Regions from separate parts of the Shouchella oshimensis genome, predicted to be linked through region 2. Evidence: riboswitches for the same ligand, from Rfam matches in the RefSeq annotation. Region 2 holds a riboswitch; each other region holds the start of a gene.
The links. A riboswitch is a leader RNA that binds a small molecule or an ion and turns the genes downstream of it on or off. The one in region 2 is predicted to bind thiamine pyrophosphate.
Positions count from the first base shown of each region.

Region 1 (7,369 bases), on a different contig from region 2:
ACTTACAACATGAAGAGTAGCACCTGGAACATTTGTACTGTATCGACTCCACGTGAATTAGAAGATGCTTTTTCCGTAAGAAAAAACGTATTTGTTGAGGAACAAGGTGTATCAATAGATCTTGAACGAGATCATGAAGATGATTCAGCCATTCATTTTGTCCTGTATGATCATGGTGTACCCTCTGGAGCAGCACGAATACGCCTATTAGAAACGTATGCAAAACTTGAACGTGTTTGCATCCAGAAAAGTATGAGAGGAACTGGTGCAGGGGCCGCGTTAATGGAAGCAATCGAAACGGAAGTAACTAAACAAGGTTTTGATGTTGCCAAGTTAAATGCACAAGTACATGCGTCTGGCTTTTACAAACGAATCGGGTATACAGTTTGTTCTGGAGAATTTATGGATGCCGGAATTCCTCATGTTACAATGGAAAAGAGACTGTAAGCATGACAAAAAACGAAAGCCACACATGTAAGACGTGTGGCTTTCGCTTTTTGTGTTTTATTGAACCATTTTCTCTTGGACTGATGCAAGCTTACTTTCCATTGTCTGGTGCTTGTCTCTTCTGTCATCAATTCGAATATTAGTCGCCACTCGCTTAATGCCGCTTTTAAATGGCACTTCATGAATCGCTTGAATGACTTCAAATAAAACAGGTAGCTCCCCTTCAATTAACGTACTCATCGGTGTTAGTTGATAGGTGATGTTGTCTCCATAAGATTCGAGAACGGTTTGAATACTTGCTACATAATCACTTACGCTTGGTCCCTCTGTTCCAATCGGAATGATTGTTACATCTACAATCGCCATTTTTTTCTTCCTCTCTTTTTTAATTCTTCTTATTCGGTGTGGGAACTCTTTTTCTGCTAATAACCCGTATGAGGTAATAGCTGCTAAGAGATGCATTCGCTCGGGTTCGCTAGTTGTAACATATCGCTGTAAAAAAGCTGATACTGGCAAAATGTATCGCTTTAGCCAATGTTTATTGAGTCGTTCCGTAAAACAAGCAGGTACAATTGCGCCATAGGAAGAAATGGCTAAAGCTGTGGCTACATCTAGTCTTGCCAGAACCAATAGAATGCTACCTAAAAGTACGCTTGAAAAATAAACAACAATCACATTCGTTGAGCAGCCACGATTTACAATCGATGCCTGTTGGATCTTTCTTAACCTCACTCGAGTGATTAAGCCCTTTGAACTAAATACTTTATGTTCAGCTCCATGATATTTGCGCAACTTCTTTGGGAACAGAAAGTGCATGCCAAAAGCCAAATATAAAAGTGAATAAAAAGGGAGACCTGTCATTTCCCATAATACAGGAGGCAAGATGATGCCTCCCAGAACTAATAATGTCAAGATCACAAAACGGTTGGTAAACTGATAAGCAATTCTTTCCCCATCTTTATACTCGTTTTTAACGAAATAGGCTCAACCCATGAAGTAAGTTCCCCCTTATGATGGCTAGCACAGGCTACATAATGGTTTGTCATATAAAAAACCCCTGCTTGGAAAGACATGCCTCTAATGAACATACGAGCTTACCTCAATCTCTTCTACCCAAAAAGGGACATTACTTGCTTCACCAAATGTTGGGTCTGAGAATGTTGCATCCTGTTGTTCAAGTGGCGCATGTTGGGCCCACGTATGTAACAAAAATACTTCTAGATCTTCATAAGACACATCATCAGACTCTAGCTCAATAATAAGAGTGCCACGATTGCCAAGACTTTTGTTTTCATCTAGTTCATTAGGGAAGGCTACAATCCAGCCGTTATCTACCTCTACTCCATCGGCTTCATACAATATTCCATCTGATGCGTGTAGCTCTACACTTAGACTCTCGACTGCCCCCGTCACCCCGATATAGTCATCACCAAACATGCCGTCAGCTGGCATAGCTCGCCACTGCCACGATAACTCAACAGTAGATGCCATAAGTGATCCCGACCAATCGATGTTATCTTGCAAATCAGCGTTAGTCACTTCATTTGACTGATCATTTTTCAGATAGAAATAACCACCAACCGCCATTACAATCATTAAAAGTGCTGGTAATAAAAAAACGATAAAATGATTGCCTCGTGTCTTCATCCTTTATCCCCCAGATTTCTTTGTGTCTCTACGTTACCATGAATACATAATAAGCGAAAGAAAACACTCAAAAACCGCCAGTTCTTATGACCGACGGCGATATGCGGAGTGGTTAACGGGACCCGCTCCATTACCAATTGAAAATCCTTCTTTAATGGCACAAGTAACAAAGGCTTTGGCGGTCTCAACAGCATCAATTATATCTGCTCCCTTAGCTAGTTCTGCAGCTATAGCTGATGCTAATGTACACCCTGTTCCATGTGTATTCGCCTGATTTATACGTTTCTGTGAGAAGTGGGTTAGATTCTGTCCATCATATAAAAGATCAATGGATTCCTCTCCAGGCAGATGACCACCTTTTAATAAGATGTTGGATGCCCCTAACTCATGCAATTGATAAACAGCCTCTTCCATCTCTTGAACGGTTTCAATAGGAGCCGTCTCCAATATTCGCGCTGCTTCAATTAGATTTGGTGTAACAACTGTAGCCATTGGCCATAATGTTGTTTTTAATTCATGGATAGCCTCTTGCTTTGTCAGCTCAGAGCCAGTAGTTGAGCCGAGAACTGGATCAATAACGAGATTGTTATATCCATAAGTAGAAAGCAACTCTGCAATGATCTGAATATGCTCGGCTGATACGAGCATCCCTGTTTTTACAGAATGTGCGCCAATATCACTCAAAACTGACTCTAATTGTGCTCGTAATGCTTCTAATTGTACGGGAAATACAGCTTGAACCCCTCTTGTATTCTGAGCAGTAATGGCGGTAATGACACTCATGCCATACGTATCAAGCTCTTGAAAAGTTTTTAAATCTGCCTGTATGCCAGCTCCTCCACCACTATCCGATCCTGCAATGGTCAATACTTTTGCGAGTGTCATATGCTCACCTCTTTTATGAAAAACGTTCTGGTTCAAAACGATCTAATGAAATGAAAGGCAGTTGACGTACAGCTAGATCTGCCACTGCTTTAGCAGTAGCTGCACTTAGCAGAATGCCATTGCGGTAGTGTCCAGGATAAAAGATAACTCGATTTGCTTGCTGTAGCCTACCAATTAACGGGTACCCATCTTGAGTAGCTGGACGCAAACCTGCCCATTGATGAAATGGTTTAAGTTCTTGTAGAAAAGGTAGCATATGATGATTCCAGTTTGTTAATCGATTAATGCCTTTTTCCGTTACTGTTGTTTCGAATCCAGCAATATCTTCAGAGGCACCATTCACAAGTGTTCCATCAGCTTTTGAGACAAGATAGCCTTGGCTCGAATAAAGAATATGCTTGATTCGTTCTGGCACAAGTTGATAGGCACAAATCTGTCCCCGAATTGGGTAAATTGGAAAGTTTAAAGAGAAGACATCTTCGTATTCTTTTGCCCATGCCCCAGAAGAGATAACGAGTTGATCTGCTTCAAATTCTTGTCCACTTTTAGATGTTAAGCGAATACCTGATTCCCATTCTTCAAGCTTAATATGCTCTAAATGATCGTAAAGTTCCACGCCAGATCTTTCGCATGCTTTTTCTAGCGCTTTTACATAATCCGGTGCATAGACATGACTTTCTTCTGGATAGTGAATCGCACCAATCACTTCACCAGATAACTCAGGTTCAAGTTTTTGGGTAGCTGATTGATTTAGTATAGTAGCTTCTACACCAAATTCCTTTTGCCATCCTTGACGAGAGGATAAGGATAAAAGGTCAGCCTCATGGTACACACAATGAAGACTTCCTGATTCGGTATACTCAAATTCAAGACCTGAAGCTTTTTTTACATCAGCCTGCCACTTAGGAAATAGCCGCAAACTTGATAAACAAAGGCGAAAGAAATCATCCGGGTCCTCTCCGATTTCGGAATAAGGTGCGAGCATCCCCGCAGCTGCCCCAGAAGCCTGCCCACCAAATGATTTAATTTCTAGAACAGCCACTTCTAGTCCACGTTGACGTAATTCAAAAGCAGTGGCGAGTCCAATTACCCCGCCTCCAAGAACGATCATACGATCTGCCATATAACTCACACACTCTCTATTTAACGATAAATGATTCTAGTTGACTGCTTGCTGTTGCGTACGGTTTTTTAGGAATTCGTCCAGCCTTATAAGCCAGGCGTCCAGCTTCTATTGCCAGCTTCATTGCTTGTGCCATTCTTACAGGATCCTTTGCTTTTGCTACTGGTGTATTCATCAGAACACCGTCCACACCAAGCTCCATCGCCTGTGTCACATCACTTGCTGCACCTAGGCCAGCATCTACAATAATTGGTACATTTGCTTCCTCGACAATTAAACCAATATTATATGGATTCAAAATACCAAGACCTGTACCTATTGGCGATCCACCTGGCATCACCGCAGCTGCCCCTGCCTCTTCAAGTCGTTTTGCCAAAACAGGATCATCTGATGTGTACGGTAACACCGTGAACCCTTCTTTTACAAGAATCTCTGTAGCTTTTAGTGTTTCAATTGGATCTGGCAGTAATGTTTTTTCGTTTGCACTAATCTCTACTTTTATCCAATCACTAATTCCAGAGGCTTTGGCGAGTCTTGCAATTCTTACAGCCTCTTCTGCATTACTTGCTCCAGACGTATTCGGCAGATACGTAAAAGCCGTAGAATCCAAATGCTGCAGAATCGCATCCTCACCTGGACTCTCCAGATTCACTCGACGAATGGCAAACGTTAAAATCTCAGCTCCCGCCGCTTTAATCGCCTCGTTTTGTACAAAAGGGTTCGGATATCTACCTGTTCCTAAAAAAAACCTCGACGAAAACTCTCTGCCTGCAATAACTAACGAATCATGCTTCACATTAACCGCCTCCTACAAAATGAACCAATTCAATCTTCATACCATCAGCAATCTTTGTAGATGATCGTTCCTCTTTAGCAATAATCGCACCATCTACTTCTGTAACAACAAGCTCGTGATCTAATTGATAATGATCAACTAGCTCTTCAAGAGTCTGAACCTCAAGTGAGACCTGTTGTCCATTAACTTGAACGGTCATGTCGTCGCCTCCTCCATCAGGTTAATAATCTCTTCACAGCGTGCCTTTACGTCATCAGCTTCTACAATCTCCGTGATCATACAAACTCGTTTAGCACCGGCGTCCATCACTTGTTTAAGATTATGTCGTTTGATCCCACCAATTGCTACATATGGAATGCTAATTTCCGCTTCAATTTGTTGAATATACGAGGTTGTAACTGGATCAACTACGTCTTCCTTGCTATTTGTCGGGAATATTGGACCGACACCGATATAATCGGCTCCTCCCTTTTCAGCTTGTATAGCCTCATCTATTTGATGAGTTGAGATTCCAATGACCATATCTGGACCAACAATTCTTCTTACTTCATCCAGAGGAAGATCGTCTTGTCCAACATGAATTCCATCAGCACCTACGGCAAGAGCCACGTCAATATGATCATTTACGATAAACGTAACACCATGTTTTTTGGTCACTTCACGAAGCTTCCTAGCTTTTTTAAGAACGTCTATTTTGCTGCTTTTTTTATCTCTAAGCTGAACGATGTCAACTCCTCCAAGAATTGCTTGTTCCATCACATTCACTAACTCTTTTCCGGGGTGAAATTCTTCCCCTGTTATTGCATATAACCGAAATTCCTTCATGTATAATCCTCCTAATATCGTCAAAAAGCCGTACTCCTGCGTTAGGAGTACGGCTACAAAGTTAATAAGCTTAGTTAGTCGACTTTCCTACGCTGGATAATCCAGATCAGGTACGAGGGTAAAAGGAAGATCTCCTGATTCTCAGCCACAAAATGGCACCCCTAGTCTATATATAATTCTACTTTCAGTATGACAGAAAACCGTTCTCTTGCAAAGTCATATGCTAGTATAGCTTGAAAACGGAGCCATCATTGGTATTCATGAGCTTTTGTTTATTAGAGCCAGTTAAGATCCATTTACCATCATCAGATAAAACAAGCGGCTCTTGATGATCCACATGCCCTAAATTTGTATATGAATCGTCATTTAGGTCATAGGCAAGCAGTTCAAACCCATCCTTATAGGATACATAATCAGCTGAATATTGAGGTCGTAAATAATAGAAAATGTCATGTAATCCATCAAAGGCATATGATGTAATCCACCATTGTTCCGAAAATGTATTTAAAGCTTGGAATGGTTAATGAACCTAGCTTTTTCATTCCATCCGTGAATTCGTAGAGAATTTCATTTGCATGAATTTCCTTGTATTTCACTAAAACAGACCGATCTTGATACAAATTCGCATGGTTAGAAAAGTCCCGAACCATAACCATCAGTAATTTTGGATGAACTTAGTTCATATTGTTTTAATGGGGCTTCAATAGACGGAATCATACTCCAGTTTAAATAAGATACAGAATCCGGAGAAGACCATTGCAAATAGCTACTCTGAATGCCTGTTTTATCAATCGATAACGGATCCAACTGAATATGATATACCTCTTGTTTCCAATCAGGTAAAAAAGCGACAGCCATAAATTCAGCTTCATCATACGGACTCCAATAAATCGAGTAATCATCTGCTTCAAGTGTTGGTGTGCTACTCACCTCACCATTTGCATTTAGAATAATTAGTTCGGCTTGATCTTGATCGTTTAACGTTTGTAGCGCAAATCGTGTATGATTGTAATTTGCATCTAAACGATGAAAGCTTTGGTCATCAGAATATAAAAGCTCATCATCCCCTGTAAAAATGTCGTGCCTATACATCTCAAACGAGTCTTCTCCTGAAAGAAGATACAGTATGGTTTGATTATCAAACCATCCTATCACTTCTAAATCCCCTTGTTCTTTAGGCTCAATTGGATGAAACTTTTCCCCTTTTACCGAGCTATTTGCCAAATCAGTAGAATCAGCATCCCCTTGACAGCCAGTTACCAAAACGAACAACACTAAACCGGCACATACCTTTTTCATGAATTGGCCACCTTTTATCTATCTCTATGCTTATTATGACATGTCAGCTTTCTTTCCCTCAACTGATTTTTCGGCACAAATGAAAAAAAGCTGAAGGTGACATGTAATGTCCCTTCAGCTTGCGCAAAACTACATGGAGATAAACCTAGACCCAGCAATACCTGGATTAGTCATTTCTTTTGGATTCAGAATTTCATTCAGTTCTTCTTCTGAGAGAATTCCTCTTTCAAAACAAATTTCTCTTACCGGTCGACCCGTTTGAATGGCTTCTTTTGCAATTCGAGTCGCAACCTCATAGCCAACATGAGGATTAATAGCTGTTACGATTCCAACACTACCCTCAACTA
Region 1 covers NZ_JAMQJY010000006.1:47,153-54,521, forward strand. Annotated here, with positions in the region: gene NDM98_RS21770 (GNAT family N-acetyltransferase) at 10-447, shown strand; gene NDM98_RS24390 (MTH1187 family thiamine-binding protein) at 505-813, opposite strand; partial or broken gene NDM98_RS24395 (DUF1385 domain-containing protein) at 940-1,308, opposite strand; gene NDM98_RS23695 (hypothetical protein) at 1,362-1,493, opposite strand; gene NDM98_RS21780 (hypothetical protein) at 1,525-2,094, opposite strand; gene thiD (bifunctional hydroxymethylpyrimidine kinase/phosphomethylpyrimidine kinase) at 2,179-2,979, opposite strand; gene thiO (glycine oxidase ThiO) at 2,993-4,102, opposite strand; gene NDM98_RS21795 (thiazole synthase) at 4,119-4,898, opposite strand; gene thiS (sulfur carrier protein ThiS) at 4,900-5,097, opposite strand; gene thiE (thiamine phosphate synthase) at 5,094-5,723, opposite strand; TPP riboswitch at 5,791-5,896, opposite strand; gene NDM98_RS24785 (YqgU-like beta propeller domain-containing protein) at 5,947-6,204, opposite strand; gene NDM98_RS21810 (YqgU-like beta propeller domain-containing protein) at 6,354-7,022, opposite strand; gene aspA (aspartate ammonia-lyase) at 7,152-7,369, opposite strand, start outside.
Region 1: linked by a shared signal. The riboswitch ahead of thiE (thiamine phosphate synthase) and the one ahead of NDM98_RS22700 (3-oxoacyl-ACP reductase) in region 2 are both predicted to bind thiamine pyrophosphate.

Region 2 (7,369 bases):
CACTAAACCAAAACCAACTCCAGACACAAGACCAAAGAAAATGGCTGCAACTAATGGGTCCTCCAATTTGATTCCATATGGTTCAGTTAGATAGGTGAAGAAGGATAGCAACGGCACAGTCACAAGCGTTTTTAAAATGACAGATTTCGATAAAAATTTATAGCTCGCAAGCATAATCACAACGAACAACCCAAAAACGACAATAGATGGTTGTACCCCAATAGCGTAGTAAATTAATAGTGCTATTCCAAGAATCCCACCATCAGCGATAGAATGTGGCATTGCCAAGAGAGTAATACTCAATGCTATGATTAGTGTTCCAGATATCATAAGAATATAGTTTTTCATTGTAACCTCCTCTTTCGCTCAAACAAAAAAAGAGCTGAATTTGCAGCCCCTTTCTAAATTCAAATATGATCAAAGCATAAGCTTCAATAATCCAATTGTAAAGAATTAAGAAGGACGCCCGAGTGCAAACATCCTTCCCTCCTCCATATTAGTTCATGTTCCCCATAGCACAATTTCATCTTCTGCATAGTACATTTGTTGAGATCCTCCAAAACGGACAAGATACTTTTCATTTTCTTGGTCAAGATACACCACTGTACCGGGGATATGTTGCATACTACCTTCCGTTGTTTCTACCATATCTCCAATCTTAAACTTCTCCATAAAATATCATCTCATTTCTATTGTGTAGTCAATCCTCTCCAGAAATCTTTCCAATGATTGCGTGTTCTACGTCACATCCACTATACAGGGCAAGTAATCACCATTTCAAGGTTCTACAAACCATTTACTTTTAATCCTAAATGTTCCCGAAAGCTCTGTCCTTCATATTCTTTCCTAAAGATGCCTCTCCTCTGCATTTCAGGAACAATGAGTTCAACAAAGTCATCTAAACTACCAGGTAATGTAGGAGGCATTAAATTAAATCCATCAGCGACACCCGCTTCGAACCAGACTTGCATCTGATCGACTATTTGCTCAGGGGTCCCTATCAGTGTGTGATGTCCACCGCCTGCACTCAGATATCCTATTAATTCTCTTACGGTTGGTTGTGTATCATTTATCATTTCGAGTATGGTTTCGTAACGACCAACAGGACCTGTAAATTCTTCTACTGGGGGTAATGGCGGCACTGCTTTATCCAGTTCCCAATGAGAGCAGTCTTGCTGTGTAAAAAAGCTCAATTGTTTTAACCCCGTCTCAATAGGTAATTGCTCATCTAATTCTGCTTTCTTTTCAAGCGCTTCCTCGTACGTGCGGCCAACATATGTGACTAATCCCGGTAATACTTTAATGTGTCTATGACTGTTCTGACTTTGTTTAACCTGCTCATCTAATTTTTTGCGAAAGGTTTTTGCTTGCTTTAGATTCCATGACACTGAATAGACTGCATCGGCATATTTAGCGGCTAATGCAATACCTTGTTTAGATGCGCCTGCTTGCATGGACACAGGTCTACCTTGTGGGCTTCTTGGCGTAGTAGACGGACCTTGTACGTTAAAATGTGCACCAATGTGATGAAAAGGCTTGATGTTTGAAGGATTTATTAACGCTCCCTCTTCTCGATTATGTACAAACTCCTCAGATTCCCATGAAAGAAATAGTTTATTCATAAGAGCTGCAAATTCGTCTGCCTTTTCATAGCGTTCATCGTGTGAAGGGAGTTCATTCATGCTATGATTTAATGCCTCTACATCCCTCATCGATGTCACCAAATTCCACCCCACGCGTCCTTTTGTTAGATGATCTAAGCTTAATAATTGTCGTGACGCTGTAAAAGGATTAGCAAAGGTACTTGAGATGGTTGATACTAATCCTATGTGACTTGTGACTTGAGAAATAGCGGTTAGATTCACAATCGGATCAAACCAAAATGCTGGCATTTCGCTAGAATCGTTCCCTTGAAATGAATGATTATCTGCGAAGAACACCGCATCAAAGTAACCCTTCTCCGATAATTGAGCTAAAGATTGATAATAAGAGATGTCCCCTATCCGTTCAACGCTTGAATTGGGCATTAACCAGGATGCTTGATGATGGCCACAACCATATAGTAAAACCCCTATGTGCAATTGTTTTTCTTTGGTTTTTGTCATGTGATTACACCTCAATTAATTCATAGTTAATCCGCCATCTACCGTGAAATTCTGACCCGTAATACCCGTTGCATGTTCCGATGATAAATAAGCGACCATATTGGCTACATCTTGAGGTTCAGTGACTTTCTTTAATGGCGTTGACTGAGCAATTAAATCAAAAACCTCTGGTGTCGTAACAGCACTGGCATCAGTGGTTTTTAATAATCCACCTGAAACGACATTGGCTTTTATTCCATGTACACCTAGTTCAGAAGCGACATTACGCATAAAACCGATTAGCCCAGCTTTAGCTGTTGTATATTCATGGTAGGGTACAACAGGATTCTGAAATAGATTGGTACCTATGCTTATAATCATTCCATTTTGTCTTTCAATAAATTGAGGTACGACACTTTGAACGATATTAAAGGCAGCATTCAAGATACCATCCACTTGCTTTTGATAATCGTCCCACGTCAGTTCTGTAAATGACTTCTGTTTGCTTGGATCAAATTTAAAGTCTACTAATGCATTGTTAACGACCACATCTATTTGACCAAAATATGCTGTAGCTTCTTTTATCAATTGATCTACTTCATTGCATTTTGTTACATCCGCTTGAATAGCAATCGCGTTCTCTTCACCAATCTCAGACACAAGCTTTTCTGCGGCATCTTTACTTTTATTATAATTAATGACTACATTAAATCCTTGGTGAGCCAATGTTTTTACAATCGTTGAACCTAATCCTCTACTACCACCTGTAACTAATACCGTTCTAGTCATCATAACCACTCCTATCATTTTTTTGGAAAATAAAAATGCGCAACACTCCCGTAGGAATGTTGCGCAAACAAGTAAATACATAGTAAATGAATCCACTTCAAATATGTATTCGTGCTCACACTTTCCTACGCTAGTTCTAACTAGTTCAGGTTCAAAGGGTTTGAGTTTGTACTCATCTCAGTTAAATAACACCCCTAGTGCATTAAAAATATGAAATTGTTAATTTACCTTTGAATTGTTGGAATTTTTTAGGTTATATTTTCATCTTGGTTTTACTATATAGTAGATTGATTGCTACGTAAAGTCTATTTGGATTATTTTATTAGTTACTACTTCTCTTCTCCACAAATAATAAAATGAATGTAGCCACAGGTCCCAAAACTAAAGAAAGCAAAAACCAATTAAGTCCTGTTCTGTTTTTACCTTGTGCTAACCCTGCATTTATTAATGCAAGTGTTCCCCATCCCATAACATATTGATTATCCAATGTGAGTACCACCACCTTTTTCCATCAAATCGAACTCCGTTTTTTGCAGAGGTTATTATAAAGTGAAATAGCATGTACAAATTACTTCAAAGAAAAATCATACCCCGTATAATTAAATACATTCTTAAATCCTAGTTTTTCAGCAATCGCACTAGATGCTTTGTTCGTTTCCATACAGTCCCAATAAGGAATGATCCCCGATTGTAGACAATCATGTATTAAGGCGGTAGCAACGTTTTGACCTAACCTTTTTCCCTGATGCTCCTTTAATGTTTCAATGCCCAAACAGTGCACATTGCCAGCTACAAAGCCTGAATAACACATGCTAACGATTTTATTATTCTGTATCACACAATAACCAATCCCATTATCAAAAAACCTTTCCGACGAAGACCAAAACTCCATTATTTCTGTTTCTAAAAAAGATAGATTCGAAATGACGCGAGTCTTGTTTCTAAGAAGATCACTGTCTATCTTCACAATCAAATAGCCTTCTTCAATTGGTGCAATGTTTTTATATGTGAACTCTTCTTTATGTAACATGTATACTCTCTGATTCCAACTTCCAAGTGAATGGTTACTAAACACGTTCTCGAATGTTTTATTCCAGCCTTGATGATTACCTATGGCTTCAAACCAGTCTAAACCAACTTTTTTTGCCTCTGGCTTAATGACTGATTCAATAAAATCGTTTAATTCTTTATTAAAACACTCATTCGTTTCATCTCCAAAAAAGATAAACCCATCATTATTATGCAGCCAAACCACACCAGTTGCCGGCCTTTCAGGATTATCAACAAATACTCGTCCAGGGTTCACGCCTTCTATGACAGCTCTTGCTTCTAGTTGACCTTATTTGCGCAGCAACTCTTTACACTTACTAAATTCTGAGTTTATCAACTCTGATATCATAAGCTTCTCCTTTGTTTTGAAAATAGATAGACTAGTAGATCTTGTTCCTTAAACTCTATTCTTCTTCCCGCAATAATCTATCCTTGCATGCTGAAATTTCTATAAACATCCCAAATGAAAAATCACCTTTTAAACTTACAATTAAATCTTTCAACTCCAGGATATACCGCGCCAGGACTTAATACTGTAAACCCATATTCTTCATAAAAAACGACTGCGTCCTCGTCTGTTTCAGCAATGATCGACTTATATTCTCTATTAATGTAATTAATCATCTTCTTACCAATTCCTCTTGCCCGCTGCTCTTCAGCCACAGCGATATGCTTAATCTCGCATTCATCTGGATCGATGATTTCTATTCCGATGCATCTAACAAGGAAACCATTCGTTTCATATCCATACAGAATCCGTTGAGGGTTATGTACATATAGGTCATACTCATCTCTAACTTTAGAAGTAGATGTTGCATATGATAAAAGCTTAAACACCATCGGGTCTAGTTCTTCTGAATCAATAATGATCATCATAGTTACCTCTCATTCATTTAGTTGCTACGATGAAAACCTTGATTTTGTTTTGCAAAGTCTCTAAATGCTAATAATTCGTCTCTACCCCACTTAACTCCGCCTGATTTTATATCTACTTCTTTAATAGTATTGTCTGATTGATACACATTAAGAGCACGCTGAATTAAAGGATTAAATCTTTTTGGAAGACACCTAAGCCCCCATTCCCCACCTTCATCCTTGCTATAAATTCTATGCACACCTTCACTGCGTAATCTCAATGTACGACATATGTTTAAAATACTGTAGTAAGGTGAATCAAGAATATTCTGATCTTCTAATGTCCAATTAAATTCATCTATTACAGAAGCCATAAAATCATTCCAATCAACATTGCCAAATACTTTATCAATAGGTTGACCATACAAACAGAAACCCTTCTGTTTAACAAATAATAAATGTACAATTAAATCTGTATCGAACTGATTTCCTTTATATTGAACATCATCTTTTAAGATTCGATCATGCCAAAACGAACTATAATGCAATTCAAAAGGTATGGGGTTTGGTATGTTTTTTGCTACATATACTGTGATAATAGAAAGCTCAATATTTCCTATAGTGGGTCGTGTATCAGAATAATGAGCAATAGCAAGATTAAGCCCTCTTGCTTTTCCAGGTAAAAGCGCATCAGATACTACAACAAGTATGTCCATATCACTTTTTGGAACGTAATAGCTACCTGTCGCCAAGGAACCATGTAAGTAGACACCTATGAGATTATGCTTTAGATTTAGTCTCAGCAGCTCAATTAAGTTATCTATATATTGTTTAATTTCAATATCAACTTCTGGCCATTTTTGTGGTTGATTCATGTGGGTTATCCTTTCTACTAATTCTTCATGCACAGGATTATGGGTCTATTCCAGTTTAATAGCTTATAAAATAAGAACTCCTTATACCCCATTACTCGTTCCATACTCTAAAGATCGTAGATAATATAGTACACCTGATTTATCAATCCAACTAAATTGAATACACTGTTTTTCTAAAAGGTTTTTTAACTCTTCAACTTTAATCCATTGTACTTGTTGAGTAGCATCACCATCACTTAGTAATTCTCCCTCGGCTTCGCATAAAAAATAGGCACCTAACGAATCCACTGGACCACGAAGAGTTTGATACATGCAAAAAGGAGTTATCGCCTCAACGTTTGATGTCTCGTCTTGGGTGGTTATTCTAGCTTCCTGGTTTTTTATATGCTTTACTTCCAATCCAGTTTCTTCTTTGACTTCTCTTACTAGTGCATCATAAAGAGATTCATACTCTTCCACTTGACCTCCTGGAAGCTCATAAGGGCTACTCCCCTCGAAAGGCTTGTTTCGTTTTTGAATAAGGATCTCTCTACCATCAGGTGTTTGTCTGGTAATTATAGCTCTCACATTAACAAACATTTTAATCCCCCCTACTTCTTTTTTCCGACATAAATAAACTGTTACCTCTAAAAAGCATTGCTTCGGATAAGAATTGATTTTCTAATTTACATACTAAGTCTTTAAACCCTTCAATATAAAAATAAAAAATCCTGCATTTGCAGGATCTTGATTCGTTATTTCAATAATTTCTTGATTGCCAAACTCCGCCTGCCCCAGGTGCGAATCCAGCTTTCTCGTAAAAGTTCACATTACGCTCTTCAAATGAGACCGTTATGATTTCTAAGCCAAATCTCTCAGCTTCTTCTAACAATACATTAACCAACTTTAATCCAATACCGCTGCCTTGGTAATCAGGGTGCACAATGATATCTTCCATATATCCATGTTCCAAACCCATGCCACAAATGTAGCCAAAAGCGATGAGCTTATTATTCTCATTTTTCACACCAACCCAAAAGTTACAGCGCTCAAATAAAGTTGGATAATCATTATCTCTTCTACTCCAGCCAACATGTGCTCTTAACTCTGGCACTTCTTCGGGAGTTAACTGTACATTTATTTCTACTTTAAATGGCATGTGAATCCCGCTCGTTAAAAGCCCAAACATTAAACTCATCACTATGCTGCTGTTTTTTCCAACCAGTTTTTATAAAATAGTCATTAAATTCAGAATAAAATGGACATAATGCAACAATAGGTACGTCATTGATTACTTGAAACATTTTCTTTAATAAGCTCTTGCCTCGATAATCTTCACGCAATGCAAATTGATAGAGAGAGATTTTATTTTGAGTTTTCTTCCGGTAGTATCGGAATGCTCCCACCACTTGACCGTCTACTACTGCTACGATCATTTGCTTTCTTTTTACCGCTGCTCTAATACCAAGTGGACATAGAAATTCTTCAGAATAAATGGCGCTGTTATTGCTGTCTAAATGTTCGTTGAAGAAAGTTATAATATCAGCTATATGAGTTGGATTTGCTGTAGTTATCTGCATTCTGATCCTCCTCTATATAAAACTTGTTAAAGTAATCCATATAACAATATTAACATAAAATAAGATTATTTAAGTTGATATACCTTTAAATAAGCATTTCAATGAGTTTGAACTCGGATATATCGTGAATAAGCAAGATTGTAGTTAACATCAAAGG
Region 2 covers NZ_JAMQJY010000007.1:58,435-65,803, reverse strand. Annotated here, with positions in the region: gene NDM98_RS22715 (YitT family protein) at 1-348, opposite strand, end outside; gene NDM98_RS22710 (KOW domain-containing RNA-binding protein) at 502-672, opposite strand; gene NDM98_RS22705 (LLM class flavin-dependent oxidoreductase) at 786-2,105, opposite strand; gene NDM98_RS22700 (3-oxoacyl-ACP reductase) at 2,121-2,873, opposite strand; TPP riboswitch at 2,979-3,079, opposite strand; gene NDM98_RS22695 (hypothetical protein) at 3,196-3,360, opposite strand; partial or broken gene NDM98_RS22690 (GNAT family N-acetyltransferase) at 3,442-4,272, opposite strand; gene NDM98_RS22685 (GNAT family N-acetyltransferase) at 4,395-4,799, opposite strand; gene NDM98_RS22680 (aminoglycoside adenylyltransferase domain-containing protein) at 4,817-5,653, opposite strand; gene NDM98_RS22675 (NUDIX domain-containing protein) at 5,735-6,232, opposite strand; gene NDM98_RS22670 (GNAT family N-acetyltransferase) at 6,393-6,791, opposite strand; gene NDM98_RS22665 (GNAT family N-acetyltransferase) at 6,781-7,212, opposite strand.

Region 3 (7,369 bases), on a different contig from region 2:
CAAAGGTGCCGATACTAATACAATTAAAAAGATCAAATCATAGTAGGTAATACGAGTTTGATAATAGTAGGTTCGTTGTTTTACTTGCATAAACCGCTTCGCTTCCATTGCTACGGCAATACGCTGAGCCCTGCGAATACTTTGTGCAAGCAGAGGGACAGAAAAAAATTGAAGCTTTTTATAGACTCCTTTTAGCCCTTTTTCAGGAACCGCTTGTCTAATCACCATTGCATGGCGTAACGTTTGGAACTCTTCAATCATAATTGGAATAATACGAATGGAAGCCAAAAAACTATAAGCGTATTTTGACGGAACCTTCAACTGTTGCATCAACGAATAAAATAAAAGAACTGGCTTGGTTGTTAATGCAAAGATCATTCCTAAGATAGCAAAGGCCAAAGCACGAAACCCTAGGTGAACACCACGATAAAAACTCTCCTCTGTCACATGAAAAATACCCCATTTAAACCACGTTGTATCACCACGACCAAAAAAAATCATGGAGCTGGCAGACGAGAAAAAAACAAGGATAAACGGTGCTGAAAAGAGAAGCAAATAGCGTAATGGATGTCCTGAGAAGACAAACAATAACAAGCAAAATACAGCAGTTAAATAAACCAGATGTGTGGGGTTATGAATAAAGATCATATAAGCAAACAAAAGAATAGACAAAATCAATTTTATACTTGGGTTTACATGAGTGATCCATGTATCCTTTGTTGCATATAAAGCTGTCACTAGCTGTTCACCTTCTTTTGATCCACGATCGCTTCTTCCTCAAACAACACCCCATGCTCTACAGTCCAAACCCTTGTCGCAAAATGTGTTAGAACGTCCATGTCATGCGTCACCATGATAATGGTGATGCCTTGCTCTCTGCACGATTCAATCATCTCTAAAAGAGCAAACGTATTTTTGGCATCTTGTCCAAAAGTCGGTTCATCTAATAATAAGACGGATTGATCCTTCACAATGGCTGTAGCCACACTTAGTCTTCTTTTTTGTCCTACAGAAAGTTGATAGGGGTGTTGTTCCTGCTGCTTACTCAATGAGAATGAGTCTAGACAATTTTGTACAATGTGTTGAATTTGTTCAGCTGGCTTTTGCTCTTGTTTTAATGTAAAGGCAATTTCATCAAAAACTCGATTCGTTACAAATTGATATTCAGGATTTTGAAAAACAAAGCCGACAGTGTCACTAATTAGGTTCTTCTTCTTCACTTGTGTTCCATGTAGAAAATATTTGCCGTCATGGTTTAGGACATTCATCAAACCAAGTAGCAATGTACTTTTCCAGCACCATTTTTGCCTGTCACACAAATCCACTCTCCAGGATAAACCTTAGCATCCTGTACGTTTAACTTCGCTTCTTTTCTGCGCAGAACTTGGAATGTATCTAACTTAATAACAGGTTCATTATGTTGTTGAACTAGTAATTGCTTTGACCAATCCCTTGAAGCAACATACTCCTGCCAAACGCCTGGAAACCAGATACCATAGTCTCTTAATGTTTCTTTATACGTAGAAAAAATGTGCTCAGTTGTACCATCAGCTATAATCTGACCCTCTGTATCTAAAACAATAACTCGGTCCACAAAATCGAGCACATGATCAATTTTATGTTCAACAATAATCACCGTACGATCTGCTGCAACAGATTGTATCGTCTGCCAAATCTGCTCTGTACCTTCTGGGTCAAGCATGGCCGTTGGTTCATCAAAGATTAATGTAGATGGTTGAAGGGCCAGGCACAGATGCAATAGCTAAGCGTTGTTTCATACCTTGGGAAAGCTGAGATATTGGCGTGTGTACATTTGTAAGTTCCAAACCCACTTGCTTAAGATAGGCTACAATCTGACTGTGCATCTCTTCTCGCTTCACACCTAGGTTCTCCAAAACAAAAGCGATTTCCTCATCAACATAAGGCATGCAAAACTGACTATCCGGATCCTGAAAGACATATCCCCAAGAATCCGGTTGGGTTAGCTCATCGTATTTAAGTGGAAGTTGAATAGCTCCTGGTACTAAACCGGTTAAAACTTGAAGAAGCGTAGATTTCCCGCTTCCACTTGGTCCAAGGATTAACACTTTTTCACCTTCTATGATTTGAACACTTAAATCTTTAAATAACAGATTACCGCTTCCAGGAAATGTTAAGCGTAGGTTTTTCACTCCCGAAATCACTGATGTCATCTGACCACTCCATTTCTATTTCTCAAGAGTTTCCAGATCTGCTTTTGAGGATGGTCTGAGCAGATCCGTCACACCAGTTTTCTCTAATGCTTTGACAAGATAATAAGCAAAAACACCGGCAATTAAAATACCACTTAATGTCCTTAGTACTAACACAAGAGTTAAATTCCAACCAACAAGATCAAACATATACCCTCTGTTCCAATCCATAATAAAAGATCCCCCTGCAGATGCCGCTCCAGCTAGTGACGTAGTCATTAATGAGAAACTTTTGTAGAAGAAGAATGCAAATACAAGTTCTGCTCCAAGTCCTTGCATCACTCCATAGATGAGGACTTCTAATCCATACTGTGAACCCACGATAAACTCACCGGAGGCCGCTGCAGTTTCTGCAATTAGAGCCACTCCTGGTTTACGAATAATTAAAAATGCAACGGTTGCCGCGATAAACCACATTCCATACATAAGCTCGTTGATCTGCAATGGAAACAGCTTTAAACTATCATTTACTGGCCCCCATAGTCTGTAAACAACGGCAAAAACGACTGCGATAATAACCGTTACCAAAATGTCTGTTAATGTCAATCTCTTCATCAAGTCATCCCTCTCGTTCATCATTTCCCCAGTGACTCAAAAAAAGAAGCCACTCCAAAATTGGAGTGGCTTCTTCGTTATTGTACACACTTGCCCCAAAAGCAAATCGTAAATAGAAGAGTCGACTCCACTTTCCTACGCTAGTATTATCTAGATCAGGTCAAGGGTTAAGGCAAAAGCCTCTCTCAGCGTACGCGCCCCTAGTGGAAATAACGTTATATTGTTTGTACGGTTTTATTTAAACATAATTTTCAAGCTGCGACAATACTTTTTTAGGATAGTTTGTCTAAAACGGCTTCAACTTCAGTGAGCGATTTAATTTCAAATGTTGGTTCAACATCTTCAGTCGTTTGATTCCGTCGATTCACCCAAATAGATGAGATTCCCGCTCGCTTCGCACCAAGAATATCTGTCATTAGATTATCGCCAACCATAACAACTTCTTCATTATTTAGCTCCATTAATGATAAGGCATGCTCAAATATACCTTTATCCGGCTTGCCTTTACCGTAAGCACCGGAGATTACAATGTGGTCAAAATACGGAACCAATTCAGGCGTAAGCTCTAACTTAATATTTTGTAAGTCAGGAGATCCATTTGTTAATAATAAAAGCTGATAGTTTTCTTTGAGTGCGTCGAGCACCTCAAATGTCTCTTCATAAACAATTGGATTCTTCCGACGTTCCAATGGAAAACGTTCAGAAAGTTCTTTAGCTAGCTCCTTATTGTCTACCCCACATTTTTGCAGTCCTAGATCCCATGACGCATAACGATAGCCAGGAGCTAACTCTTTTAATTTCTGAAACTCTTCTTCTCTATCTTGAAAATTAGCCCAGAGACCTTCAAATGGATTAATACCAATTAATTGAGTAAATGAAAATGTTTCATAAGAAGCGTACAACTTTTTTGCTTCTTCTCTTACTGCATGTTCTAGTTCTTCAACTTCAATACGATTATCGTGTTCATGGGCATATTCACAAGTTGCTGTGAAAGCCTTTTGAACACTTTTTTGATCCCATAAAAGAGTATCATCTAAATCAAAAAAAACAGCTTTAATCATCAAGGATTCCCTTTCTGTATTACATTATATAGTTCTTCTCATTTTTTCTGTTATTTTACTTCGTGTGTCCAATTAAATGGATCCTCAATTCTTCCTTTTTGGATTCCAGTTAACGTTTCATACAATTTTGTAGCAAGTGCACCTGTTTCACGATTATTAATCAGAGTTTGTTGACCTTTCAAGCTAAGCTCTCCAATTGGTGAAATCACTGCTGCAGTACCTGTTCCAAATGCTTCTTCTAAACGATTTTCTTCAATAGCTAAAAGAACTTCATCAATTGAGATTTTCCGCTCTGTAACTTGTACATCCAAGCTTTTTAATAATTCTATGATCGATTTACGTGTTACACCTTCAAGAATACTACCACTTAATGCTTGGAGTGATTACTTCTCCATCAATTTTAAAGAATACATTCATGCTTCCTACTTCTTCAATGTATTTCTTTTCAGCACTATCTAACCACAGTACTTGTGCTTGTCCATGCGCAGTTGCTTTATCTTGGGCTTTATAAGCAGCAGAGTAATTTCCCGCTGTTTTCGCCATACCTGTACCACCTAATGCGGCTCTTGTATATTCATCTTCAACATAAATACCAACTGGTGCAATTCCTTCTTTATAATAAGAGCCTACTGGTGATAGGATAATCATAAATTTATACGTAGCTGATGGAGCCACACTCAAGTTAGGTTCAGTTGCAATAATAAATGGGCGAATGTATAACGAAGTTCCTTCATATGTAGGAATCCATTCTCTATCTAATTTTAATAACTCTGATAAGTAATCAATAACAAGCTCTGGATCAATATCAGGAATACTTAAACGATCGCTTGAACGATTAAGTCTTTTAAAGTTTTGTTCAGGCCTAAATAAAAGAATTCGTTCATCGTCCGTACGGTAAGCCTTAAGCCCTTCAAATACAGTTTGTCCGTAGTGATAAATCATCGCTGCTGGATCTAGTGTTAGGGGTTGATAAGGTATAATTCGTGGACTGTGCCAGCCATTTTCAGTTGAATAATCCATAATAAACATATGATCAGTAAATGTTTTACCAAACTCAAGAGTTTCAGGATCTGGCTTTGTTTTATGGTGCGTTGCGGTCATAATTTCTAATGTTTGATCAGACATATTAAGAAACTCCCCTTTTATCCACAATTATTACATTGTTATGAATCTATTATAACATGTTCGCTCACTTTTTGAATGAGCCTTATCCCTTACTCTCTTTCATATAATTTCCAAGCTCCATAATCATCGCTCCCATTCGCTCGATTTGTGGAGCCACAATTCTTTTTACACCTTGATTGGATAATTCTTCTGACGTTACTTTCCCAACAGACACAGCCACAACATTATTCTCAAATAACTTTAACAGATTCTCTTTTTTATGATGCTTGATTGCTACCTTAAATAACTCCCTAGCTTGAATACCTGTTGTGAAACAAATCGCGTCATAACAACCACTTTCAAGTTCGTCTAATAAAAGTAACACATCTTCTTCTTTTACAGAGACATGCTGATAAGGCAAGATTTCTTTTGATATTGCCCCATTGGTTTCAAGAAATGTACGTAATAATGGCGCATCCATTCCATGAAGTTGGACCATAACTAACTTATCATTCAAATCCAAGTCTCTCATAACTTCAATAAGACCAGCAGTTGTGCCGTCTTCATCTCTGAGATCGGGCACAAACCCGTATTTTTTTAACACGGCATGTGTTTTATACCCTCTTGCAGCAATTGTAGCTCCTTGTAATGCTTCATAAAGCTGCTTATCAAATTTTTCTTTCTCTGCAAGTCTAAACAGAGTTTCCGTGCCAATTCCTGTAGTGAAAACAAACACATCTGGTTTTTTCATGATGGTCGCTTGAAATTCTTCTGCTACATCTAGCTCGGCTAAAAACACAGTTCCTTGTAAAGATCTTACCTCACTTGTTCCGCCTTGTTTTCTAATAATAGTCTGCATCTCATCTGTCTTTCTCGAAGCAGCTAAAGCTGTGTGGCAATTGATTAGACTTTTCATATAAGTACATCCTTCCCCAACCAAAAATACTCGAAATAGATATTTACACAGTTAGAATAAACTGAATATATCATGTTTTTGTTTATTCGTTAAGTTAATTACCTTTTTGTGTTATCAATACGGTACGTGAAATTTTATAAGTTTACCTAGGTCAACATACTTTTCTTATAGCTAGATAACTGACTTAGGCTAATCATCTTGCTGTAGACCCACTCAATCATGCTCTGTTAAGATACTTACGTGAACAGAATGTCGAAAGTGAGGATTACCTATGGAGCGTTATAGCCAACTTAAAAAAGGTGAAAAGGGCGCATGGCTCAGCATCATCACATATATTATTTTAGCCGCAGTAAAGCTGACCATTGGCACACTGTTTTTTTCAGATGCATTACGCGCAGATGGTTTAAATAATGCTACAGACATTGTAGCTTCAATAGCTGTGTTAGTAGGCTTGCGAATTTCACAAAAGCCACCTGATGCCAATCATCCCTATGGTCATTTTCGCGCTGAAAATATTGCCTCACTCATTGCTGCGTTTATTATGGCAGCAGTTGGACTCCAAGTCTTGGTGGAGGCTGGCCGAAAATTATTTACTGAACCAGAAGCACCAGATCTGACAGCCGGTTGGGTAAGTTTTATTTGTGCCTTAATTATGTTTGTTGTTTATCGTTATAATAAAAAACTCGCTAAAGACGTAAACAGCCAGGCATTAGTTGCTGTTGCGGCAGATAATCGTTCAGACGCCTTAGTAAGTATTGGTGTAACGATTGGAATCCTTGCTTCTCAGTGGAATATCGCATGGCTTGACACATTAACAGCCTTCATTATTGGACTGTTAATCTGCTATACAGCATTTGATATCTTTCAAAAAGCAACACATTCACTAACTGACGGTTTTCACGAGCGTGACCTGAATCAATATAAAGCCTCCATCGAGGTTCTTGAGCACGTAGAGGCCTTAAAAGTTGTTAAAGCACGACAGGTTGGCTCATCAATCTATGCAGATGTAGTGATTGAAGTATCTCCTGATTTAAATGTAAGGGATAGCCACAGAATTGCCGATCAAGTAGAAGAAGTGATGCGTGACGAACACCAAATCTCAAACACTCATGTGCATGTTGAACCATCTGAGGAAACGAAGCAAAGTTAAGAGCGACTCATCATGATAAACGATCCTTCGATTAGGATCGTTTTTTTAGTTTTTAGTTGCTTATTTTGAGTGTGAGGTAGAGCGGGATCCTGGTGCGGCGTGCGAGGTCTTACTGTCGAGTGTAGTCTCTTGGTGCGGCGTAAGCACTTCTTGCTAACGTGGGCCTTTCTCTTGCTAAGGTAGAGTAGCTCTTGGTTTTACTGCTGCTTTTCTTGGTGTAGGTGCACTGAGCTTAGTAATTGTTTGGTTTCGCTTGACGTTTCATCAAATTCTCTTGCTATCGTAGTTAGTCTCTTGATGAATCAAAGATTTATCTTAGTTACAATTACATGTTTCTTGGTATTGAGCTTGG
Region 3 covers NZ_JAMQJY010000001.1:490,038-497,406, forward strand. Annotated here, with positions in the region: gene NDM98_RS02740 (energy-coupling factor transporter transmembrane component T family protein) at 1-738, opposite strand, end outside; gene NDM98_RS23790 (ABC transporter ATP-binding protein) at 738-1,319, opposite strand; gene NDM98_RS23795 (hypothetical protein) at 1,268-1,759, opposite strand; gene NDM98_RS23800 (ABC transporter ATP-binding protein) at 1,716-2,192, opposite strand; gene NDM98_RS02750 (ECF transporter S component) at 2,208-2,786, opposite strand; TPP riboswitch at 2,902-2,998, opposite strand; gene NDM98_RS02755 (HAD family hydrolase) at 3,059-3,847, opposite strand; partial or broken gene NDM98_RS02760 (branched-chain amino acid aminotransferase) at 3,898-4,972, opposite strand; gene NDM98_RS02765 (uroporphyrinogen-III synthase) at 5,055-5,867, opposite strand; gene NDM98_RS02770 (cation diffusion facilitator family transporter) at 6,139-7,017, shown strand.
Region 3: linked by a shared signal. The riboswitch ahead of NDM98_RS02750 (ECF transporter S component) and the one ahead of NDM98_RS22700 (3-oxoacyl-ACP reductase) in region 2 are both predicted to bind thiamine pyrophosphate.